2 regions of the Terrabacter carboxydivorans genome follow, and region 1 is predicted to be linked to the other one. Evidence: riboswitches for the same ligand, from Rfam matches in the RefSeq annotation. Region 1 holds a riboswitch; the other holds the start of a gene.

The links. A riboswitch is a leader RNA that binds a small molecule or an ion and turns the genes downstream of it on or off. The one in region 1 is predicted to bind cyclic di-AMP.
Region 2: another riboswitch for cyclic di-AMP. It lies ahead of ABD297_RS02650 (CHAP domain-containing protein); the one in region 1 lies ahead of ABD297_RS04625 (C40 family peptidase).

What each region holds. Positions count from the first base shown of each region.
Region 1 covers NZ_BAAARE010000003.1:192,297-197,193, reverse strand. The annotation lists gene ABD297_RS04640 (hypothetical protein) at 1-390, opposite strand, end outside; gene ABD297_RS04635 (MFS transporter) at 458-1,699, shown strand; gene ABD297_RS04630 (iron-dependent transcriptional repressor DtxR) at 1,729-2,424, shown strand; cyclic di-AMP (ydaO/yuaA leader) riboswitch at 2,631-2,795, shown strand; gene ABD297_RS04625 (C40 family peptidase) at 2,799-3,587, shown strand; gene ABD297_RS04620 (DsbA family oxidoreductase) at 3,685-4,368, shown strand; gene ABD297_RS04615 (carboxymuconolactone decarboxylase family protein) at 4,457-4,897, opposite strand, start outside.
Region 2 covers NZ_BAAARE010000002.1:143,238-148,134, reverse strand. The annotation lists gene ABD297_RS02660 (TetR/AcrR family transcriptional regulator) at 1-440, opposite strand, end outside; gene ABD297_RS02655 (mechanosensitive ion channel family protein) at 757-1,599, shown strand; cyclic di-AMP (ydaO/yuaA leader) riboswitch at 2,017-2,205, shown strand; gene ABD297_RS02650 (CHAP domain-containing protein) at 2,210-3,100, shown strand; gene ABD297_RS02645 (alkene reductase) at 3,369-4,439, shown strand.

The sequences.
Region 1 (4,897 bases):
GATGAGCGTCCAGGCCGCGACCCGTCGACGTCCCTCGAGCACGTGGTGCGCCGCGGCCAGCAGGACGGCGTAGCCGAGCGCGATCTCCGCGAGCTCCGCCGGCCGGCCGATGGTGCCGACCAGGAGGCGGCAGATGACGATGCCGGTGATGAGCGCGACGAGCAGGTCGAGGAACGGACGGCCGAGCACCGATGAGAACCGACCGAGCACGTAGCGGACCTCGAGCAGGTTGTGCAGGACCCCGAAGAGGATGACGCCGATGACGGTCGTCGCGACCGGCGACCTCAGGGCGAGCGCGAGCGCCGCGGCCGCGGCCCCGGCCACGCAGAGCGTCAGGGCGCGCGAGCGCGACACCGCGTTCACCCCGCTCGACGCCTCTGGTCCGGTCACGCGCCAATGCTTTCGTCGGTCGGACGACCCGGCCACCTGAGTAACCCGATCGTTAGGGTCCTGTGGCGTGACCGAGACTCGGCAGGACGGCGTGGACGGGCGGGGCGGCAGCCTGCGCGCGATCGCGCTGTCCGCCTACGGGCCGACGTTGCTCGGCTCGACGGGCGCGGGCGCCGTGTCGCCGATCGTGGCCGTGTCGGCCCGCGAGCTCGGGGCGTCGGTGGGGGTCGCGGCCCTGCTCGTCGCGATGATGGGGGTCGGCCAGCTGCTCGGCGACCTGCCGTCGGGGGCGCTCGCGGCCCGCATCGGTGAGCGGCGCGCCCTGCTCGTGGCGGCCGTCGTCGAGGCCGTCGGCATGCTCGTCTCGGCGCTCGCGGGCGGCCTCGTCATGCTCTTCGTCGGCGTCCTGGTCATCGGACTCGCCGGCTCCCTCTTCGGGCTGGCCCGTCAGGCGTACCTCACCGAGGCCGTGCCGGTCGCGATGCGGGCGCGGGCGCTGTCGACCCTGGGCGGGGTCCACCGGATCGGCTACTTCATCGGCCCGTTCATCGGCTCGCTCGTCATCGCGTCATGGGGCACGGAGTCCGCGTATGCCGTGGGCGGCGTCGCGAGCGTCGCGGCGTTCGTCCTCGTCCTCCTCGCACCCGACATCACCGGGTCGGGGCACCGCGTGGCGGGTGCCGGGCCGCCGCGCAGCGTCGCGTCCGTGCTGCTGCAGCACCGGCACGTGCTGCTGACGCTGGGCACCGGCGCGATGTGCGTGGCCGGGGCGCGTGCCATCCGCGAGGCGCTCGTTCCGCTGTGGGCGGAGTCGGTGGGCTTCTCGCCGGCGCAGACCTCGCTCGTCTTCGGCGTGGCCGGCGCCATCGACATGCTGCTCTTCTACCCCTCGGGGTGGCTGATGGACCGCTACGGCCGGGTGGCGGCCGCCGTCCCGAGCATGCTCGTGCTCGGCCTCGGGATGGCGCTGATGCCGCTCGCGACGAGCCTCGTCGCGGTGACGGCCGCGGCGACGGTGCTCGGGGTCGGCAACGGTCTCGGCGCGGGCCTCATCATGACCCTCGGTGCGGACGCGTCGCCCGCGGACGGACGGTCGCAGTTCCTCGGCGGCTGGCGTCTCTGCGCCGACCTGGGAAGGGCGGCGGGGCCGCTGGCGTTGTCAGGGCTGAGCGCCATCATGTCCCTCGGCGCCTCCGCCGTCGTGCTCGGCGTGGGCGCCGTCGTCGGGGCCGGCTGGCTGCGCATCTGGGTGCCCCGGCACGACCCGACCCGGGTCGGCGACCGTGGCCCGGCGACGAGCGGTCCCTGAGCGCTCTCCGACTCTGAGAAGGTATGACCGTGACGGACCTGATCGACACCACCGAGATGTACCTGCGCACCATCTTCGAGCTCGAGGAGGAGGGCATCGTCCCCCTGCGCGCGCGCATCGCGGAGCGTCTCGGTCACTCCGGCCCCACGGTGTCGCAGACGGTGGCCCGCATGGAGCGCGACGGTCTCGTCGCCGTCTCGGGCGACCGCCACCTCGAGCTGTCCGACCACGGCCGGCTGCTCGCCACCCGCGTCATGCGCAAGCACCGGCTCGCGGAGCGCCTGCTCGTCGACGTCATCGGTCTCGAGTGGGAGTACGCCCACGACGAGGCGTGCCGCTGGGAGCACGTGATGTCCGAGAAGGTCGAGCGCAAGATCCTCGGCCTCATCGGCGAGGGCCTCGAGTCGCCCTACGGCAACCCCATCCCCGGCCTCGACGAGCTCGGGGTGCGCCAGGACGCCGACTTCCTCACCGGCCTCAGCACCCTGACGGCCGCAGTCGGCGACGCCCCGGCGGTCGTGACGATCCGGCGGATCGGCGAGCCGGTGCAGGTCGACCCCGAGGCCCTGGCCCTGCTGACGAGCGCCGGTGTCGTCCCCGGAGCGCGGGTCGAGGTCGTGCGTGACGGGGGCCGTGTCGTCGCCGTCCGCGAGGGGTCCGAGCCCTCCACCGGCGTCTCGCTGCCGGACGACGTGGCCGTCCACGTCTTCTGCCAGGCCGCCTGAACACTCGGTATTCGTCAGGGTCTGCCCCGGTTCGCGGGGCCGTCTTGTCATGCTTCGACAGGGTTCGTGACGCCCTCGGAAAATTCTCTTGATTCCGGGAACTCGGAGGTGACAAGGCAGGTCGACTTGGGTACGGTTGGCGAACTTGCTCTCCCCGTCGAGTGAGTGCCCCGGGTCGAACCGCCTAGTCCTGCCATCGACCTGAGGCTCAGCACGAACCGCATGGCAGGAGCGGGGGAACCACTCTCTCCGGACGTCGTGAGACGTCCTCGGGGTGAAGCCCTCCGTGGACCGAACTCGGTCCGAGCGAAGGCCGGGCAGTACCTCCAGCCCGAACCCGACAGCTCACCTCGTAGGCGTCGAGAGGTCAACCTGTGGCTCAGAACGTTTCCGGGCGCCACCGCGCCCCCGGTCGATTCAACGCGATCGCCGAGCTCAAGACGATCGCCAAGGAGTCTGCTCAGCCCGCCGTGAAGGGTGCCGCGATCGTGGCTGCCTCGGGTGGCCTCGTCGCCTCGTTCGCCGGCACGGCGAACGCTGCCGACGGTTCGAGCAGCGCCGTCGCCGCCCCCGCTGCCGTCGGCCCCGCCGTCGGCACGCTCAAGGCCGGCAACGCCCTCTCCGCCATCGGCTTCGCTGCCCCGACGCTCAAGCAGTCGGCCAAGCCGGTCGTCATCGAGGACATCACGGTCAAGACGGCCCGCGCCGAGAAGGCCGCGGCCGACAAGGCTGCTGCCGCCCAGGCCGCCGCTGACCGCCAGGCCGCCTCGCAGCGCGCCTCGCGCTCCACCTCGGCCACCCGCGTCGCCCTCAACGTCGCGCCGGCGCCGAGCGCCAGCGGCATCGTCGGCATCGCGCAGTCCTTCTTCGGCGTCCCGTACGTCTACGGCGGCTCGTCGCCGTCGGGCTTCGACTGCTCCGGCTTCACCTCCTACGTCTACCGCCAGGCCGGGATCTCGATCCCGCGCACGGCGTCGGCGCAGCAGTCCGCGGCCACGAGCGTCAGCAACCCGAGCCCCGGAGACCTCGTCTTCTTCGGCACGCCGGCCTACCACGTGGGCATCTACGTCAGCCCCGGCCGGATGATCGACGCCCAGCGCCCCGGCACGACGGTCGGCAACCACTCGATCTGGACGACCCCGTCGGGCTACGGCCGCTTCTGAGCCTCGCTCACACGCACGTCAGGCTGCGCCCCCACCGGTTCCGGTGGGGGCGCAGCGCTCTTCCCGGTGACCGGTTCGTCCGTGGTTGACTGAACCGATGACCGACCAGACTGCCGCCGAGTCCACGACCCTCATCGAGCTCGACCTCTGGAGCGACCTGGTCTGCCCCTACTCGTGGGTCGCCAAGCGGCGCGTCGAGGCCGCCGTCGCCGCGTTCGAGCGTCCGCACGACGTCACGGTGCGCCTGCGGTCCTTCCAGCTGGACCCGGACGTCCCGGTCGGTGGCGCGGTGCCCGTCAGCGAGCACCTGTCGATCAGGCACGGCGGAGACGCTGGCGCCGGACGCCTGATGAACGCCAGGGCCAGCGAGGTCGCCGAGGCCGACGACCTCGTCTTCGACTGGGACCGCGCCGTGCGCGCCAACACCTTCGACGCCCACCGGCTGTGTGCCCTGGCCGGCGAGATGGGCGGTCCCGCGCTGAGGTCGGCCGCCGTCGAGCGCTTCCACTCCGCCCACTTCGGTGAGGGCCTGGCCATCGACGACCACGAGGTGCTGCAGCGGCTCAGCGCCGAGTGCGGCCTCGACGAGCGCCGCGTGTCCGCGGTCCTGGCATCCGACGCCTACGCCGACCAGGTGCGCGCCGACGAGGCGCAGGCCCGGTCGATGGGCGTCACCTCGACGCCGTTCGTCCTCGCCAACGGGTATGCCGCCGTGTCGGGTGCGCGGCCCGTCGAGGACTACCTCGCCCTCCTGCGCGGCGTCGCCACGCAGACCGTCTGACCCGGGGCCTGTAGCGCCTCACGCGTCAAGGGCCCCGAGCGCGAGTGGGCGGACGACAGGGAAGTCGCGGACGGCATACGAGCCTCGGTCAGGAGGGCAGCTCCGCGGCGGTGCGGCCGTAGGAGACCGCGGTGTCGACGGCTCCCGGCGCGTCATCGCGCAGCTGGCGGTCCGGTGCCGGCCCGAGCGCGTCGTTGACGGTGGAGAACGCGCGACGCAGCGCGACGAACACCGTGACCGCGAAGATCTGGCGGTCGTCGAAACCGACAGCCCGGAGCGGCTCGAGGTCGGCAGGGGTGGTCGCGTTGGGGTCGGCGGCGACGGCCCGCGCCCACCGGGCGAGGGCCAGGTCGGCCGCCTCGAGCGGCTCGTCGTCACCGCGCAGAACGGCGTCGGCCACGTGGTCACCGGCCGCCGTCGCGAGGCGCGCGCCCCAGGCCAGCGAGCAGTAGGCGTCGCCCACGGTCGAGGCCGTCGCCGAGATGAGGATGCCGCGCTGCCGGAAGGTCAGGCCCGCCAGCTGCGCCAT
Region 2 (4,897 bases), on a different contig from region 1:
TGACGGTCGCTGAAGCCGCGTGCCCGCAGGCCCTGGAGGAAGGCCTCCACGACCCTCAGGCTCCGCAGCGGGGGTCGCAGCCACGGCGCCGCAGGGTGGCGGGTCGCGACGAGGGGGAAGGCCAGCGGGTGCTCCTTGGCGAGACGTCGCACGTCGTGGGCCAGCAGCTGCAGGAAGGCCTGCCACCCGTCGACCGGCTGGAGCTCCGCCGGTCCCGGGACCTCGATCGTGTCCACCAGGGCTTCGACCACGGCCTCGAGCAGGTCCTCACGACCGTTGACGTAGCGGTAGAGCGACATGGCCTCGACATCGAGCCGGGTGCCGAGCCGTCGCATCGTCAGGGTCGACGCACCCTTCTCGTCGATCATCTCGATGGCCGTCAGGACGATGCGCTCACGGCTGAGCCCCACTGCTGGACGTCGCGAGGAAGGCGAAGACACAGGGGTCCTCCTAGGTCGGCGTGCCCGGGACCCCTCCTGTCTACCCCATCCCCCGGCCGCGCGTACGGGGTGCGGGCCACGCGGGTCGTATGCCGTGACGACCCGGTGCCTTCGCCCCTCGGTCGGACGCCCTGACCGTTCCTCGGGTCAGGGCCGTGTCGCCCGTCCGCCGTTGGGTACGCGGGACAGCGCACGGGCCGCCGCCGGGCCGGTCGCGCGGCCTCCAGCGCCGCAGGGACCAGCGACCACCGTGACTCCCGGCCGTCTCGCGGGTACGAGCCCCCTGTTGGACTTACAACGTAAGGGAGATTCGACCATGACAGACAACCTCAGCACCGCCCTGACCGACCTGTGGAGATCGGTGGCGCTCTTCGTCCCCAAGTTCGTGGCCTTCCTGGTGATCCTGCTCGTCGGCTGGCTCATCGCCAAGGCCGTCGGCAAGGCCATCGACAAGGTTCTCGAGCGCGTCGGGTTCGACCGCGCGGTCGAGCGAGGCGGCATCAAGAAGGCCCTCGCGAAGAGCCAGTACGACGCCTCGGCGATCGTCGGCAAGCTCGTCTACTACGCGCTGCTGCTCTTCGTGCTGCAGCTCGCCTTCGGAGTCTTCGGCCCCAACCCGATCAGTGAGCTGATCACCGGCGTCATCGCCTTCCTGCCCAAGGCGATCGTCGCGATCATCATCATCGTCGTGGCATCCGCCATCGCCACCGCGGTGCGCGAGCTGATCTCCAACACCCTCGGCGGCCTGTCCTACGGCAAGGTCCTGGCCAACATCGCCGGCATCTTCATCCTCGGCCTGGGCATCATCGCGGCCCTCAACCAGGTCGGCATCGCCACGACCGTCACGACGCCGGTCCTCATCGCCGTGCTGGCCACCATCGCCGGCATCCTCATCGTCGGCGTCGGCGGCGGACTGGTGCGTCCCATGCAGTCGCGGTGGGAGCAGTACCTCGAGACGATGTCGCACGAGACGGACCGCATCCGCGCCCACGTCCAGCAGGCCCCGAGCGTGCGGGAGCAGGCGCAGGCGGCCAAGAGCCGCTACGACGCGGCCGGTCAGGACGACCTGGAGGCCCGCGCGGCGGACGACTTCTACCACGACCGCCCTGCAGCCACCTCGACCCAGGTCATCGACTCGGACCCCACCGGGACCCACTGAGTCAGGGCTTTCGTCAGCGCGACCGAGGCACGATCGAGGCGCGACCGATTCAGGGACGCGGGGACAGGGTCACCTGTCCCCGCGTCCTCCCATGTCTCCGGCCATCCCACGCCCCCTCCCCTCGTGTCTTCATCCCCAGAGCCCCGCCCTCTCACGACCCCTCTACCTCACGTGCGCCAGCCGGACGGCATACCCGAGCAATGCTCACGGCGAGCGCCCCTCGGATGTGACCCCCGTCTCATCCAGCGGAGGGTAAAGCGTTGGTAAAGGCTGAGAAAGCGGACATTCACGGCATCTTCAGCGCGTCGCCGTTACCGTGGCGTGACATTTGCCAGTTGACTCGTCTACTCTTCCGGGAGTCCGGCTACCTGGTCGGGCTCTCGTGAGGTGGACCGCCTAGTCCTGTCACCGCCTCGTCGAGAGAGATCAAACCTTGTGACAGGAGCGGAGGAACCACACGTTTCTCCGGGCGTCCGGCGCAACGAATCCGGACGTCCTTGGGGTTAAGCCTTGGCCCCCGCGCGACGAATTCCGTCTCTCGGGTCCGAGGCCGGGCACCTTTCCGCCCGAACCCGACAGCTAACTTCGTAGGCGCGGAGAGGCAACACGCGTGAACATTGAGAACACCCGCGGCCGCCACCGTGCGCCAGGCCGCCACAACCCCCTCATCGAGCTCAAGCTCCTCGCCCGCGAGTCGGCTCAGCCGGCCATGAAGGCAGGCGCTGTCGTCGCCGCAACGGGTGGCCTCGTCGCCACCTTCGCCAACCCGGCGAGCGCCGACACCCTCAAGCCCGCCTCGGGCAATGTCGCTGCTGCTGCATCGGCCGACTCGGCAGCCCCCGCGGCTGTCGGTCCCGCGACCGCTGCTGCTCCTGCCGCATCGTCCGCGCTCTCGAAGATCGGCTTCGCCCCCGAGGCGCAGCAGGCCGTCGCCCAGCGCGTCTCGACGTCCAAGCCCGAGGTCATCGAGGACGTCCAGGTCCAGGCCCAGCGCGCCGCCGCGAAGGCTGCGGCCGTCAAGGCTGCCGCCGAGCGCAAGGCCGCCGCTGCGCGCGCCTCGCGTGACCTGACCCGCCGCACGCTGACGTCGAGCACGTCGTCCGCCAAGGCGAGCTTCAACGGCTCCGTCCCCGGCGCCTCCGCCGGCATGCGCGCCTCGTCCAACTGGGCCACCGCCGGCCAGTGCACGTGGGGCGCCCTCAACAAGTGGTACCAGTCCGAGGGCTACTACCCCGGCGGCTGGACCGGCAACGCCATGGCCTGGGCCTCGGGCGCACGCTCCGCGGGCTACACAGTGAGCACCGCTCCCCGCACCCGGTCGATCATCGTCCTGCAGCCCGGTGTGGCCGGCTCCTCGAGCGTCGGCCACGTCGGCTGGGTGACCGCCGTCAACGGCAACCAGGTCACCATGATCGAGATGAACGCCACGGCCGGCGCGTACAACTACGACACGCGCACCGTGACCCTCAGCGGGGGCATGAGCTTCATCTACGCGCCGTGATCATCGGCCGGCTCTGACCGAGCCGGACGCGTACCGAAGGGGAGGATGCTGCGGCATCCTCCCCTTCGGCATGCCCGGCCGATCCCCCTGCCCTACCCAGGTCGGCGGGTGTGGCCGCCGTGGGATCGGCCACACGCCCAACCCTGGACAGGCGGGAATGATCCTTCGCCCGGACGGCTTGTCGCCTAGGTAGTTGAAGGCTCCACCGAAACTCGGCGGAGGCCTCCGACATCACCTGCAGTCCCCCAACACGTGAAGGAGACGGCCTGTGTCCACGGCCTTCGACAGCATCCGCATCGGCCGCTGGGACCTCCCCCAGCGCTTCGTCATGGCACCGCTGACGCGCAACCGCGCGGGCGAGGGCCAGGCGCCCACCGCGCTCAACGCCGAGTACTACGGCCAGCGCGCCAGCGCCGGCCTCATCATCACCGAGGGCACCCAGCCGAGCGCCGTGGGCCAGGGCTACCTGGACACCCCCGGCATGCACTCCGACGAGCAGGTCGCCGGCTGGCGCCTCGTCGTCGACGCCGTGCACCAGGGCGGCGGCCACGTCGTCGTGCAGCTCATGCACGCCGGCCGCGTCGCCCACCCCGACAACAAGGGCGGCCTCGAGAGCGTGGCGCCGAGCGCCATCGCCGCGCCCGGCGAGATCGTGACCCCGAAGGGCCAGCAGGCGTATGCCGTCCCGCGTGCCCTCGAAACCGACGAGATCCCCGCGCTGGTCCAGGAGTACGTCCACGCTGCGCGCCAGGCCGTCGCCGCCGGGCTCGACGGCGTCGAGGTCCACGCCGCGAACGGCTACCTGCCGCACCAGTTCCTCGCCCCGAGCAGCAACCAGCGCACCGACGCCTACGGCGGCTCGCCCGAGAACCGGGCGCGCCTCACCGTCGAGATCACCAAGGCCGTGGCCGAGGCGATCGGCGCGGACCGCGTCGGCATCCGCATCTCGCCGGCCCACAACATCCAGGGCGTGCTCGAGGAGGACGAGGCCGACACCGCCGCGACCTACGAGTCGCTCGTCGAGGGCATCGCGCCGCTCGGCCTCGCCTACCTCAGCATCCTGGGTGACCCGGAGTCCGACATCGTCCGCGACCTGCGCAAGCGGTTCGGCGGTCCGGTCATCCTCAACACCGGCTTCGGCAAGGTGACCGAACTGGCCGACGTCGAGGACATCCTCGAGCGCGACCTCGGTGACGCCGTGGCCGTCGGGCGCGAGTTCCTCGCCAACCCGGACCTCGTCCGTCGCTGGCGCGAGGGTGCCGCGCTCAACGAGCCGAACTCCGACACCTTCTACGGCGGCGGCGCCGAGGGCTACACGGACTACCCGGCCCTCCCCTGACCCCAACCCATCGATGGAGCGCCCCGTCACAGACCATCCGTGACGGGGCGCTCACCCGTCCGGGGCAGCCCAGCAAACCCACCACCCCCAGCACGCCAACCCAGCCCCGGCTGACTTGCCGGCGGGCGGTCCAGCCCAGCCCGGCGCGCCAACTCCGCCCCGGCTGACTTGGCGCGCCGATCCACCCCCGGACGGCACGCCGACTCCGCCCCGACCGACCTCACGGCGGCGATCCGCCTCGCGCGGCACGCCAACCCAGCCCCGGCTGACCTCCCGCGGCGATACAGCCCCGCGCGGCACGCCAACTCCGCCTTGGCTAACTTCGCGCAGCGGTTCGGCTTTCGCCCGGCGCGCCAACTCCGCCCCGGCGGACTTCCCTGGCCGATCCAGCCCCCGCCGGCACGCCAACTCCACCCCGGCTGACTTCGCCGGCCGGTCCAGCTCCGCGCGGCACGCCA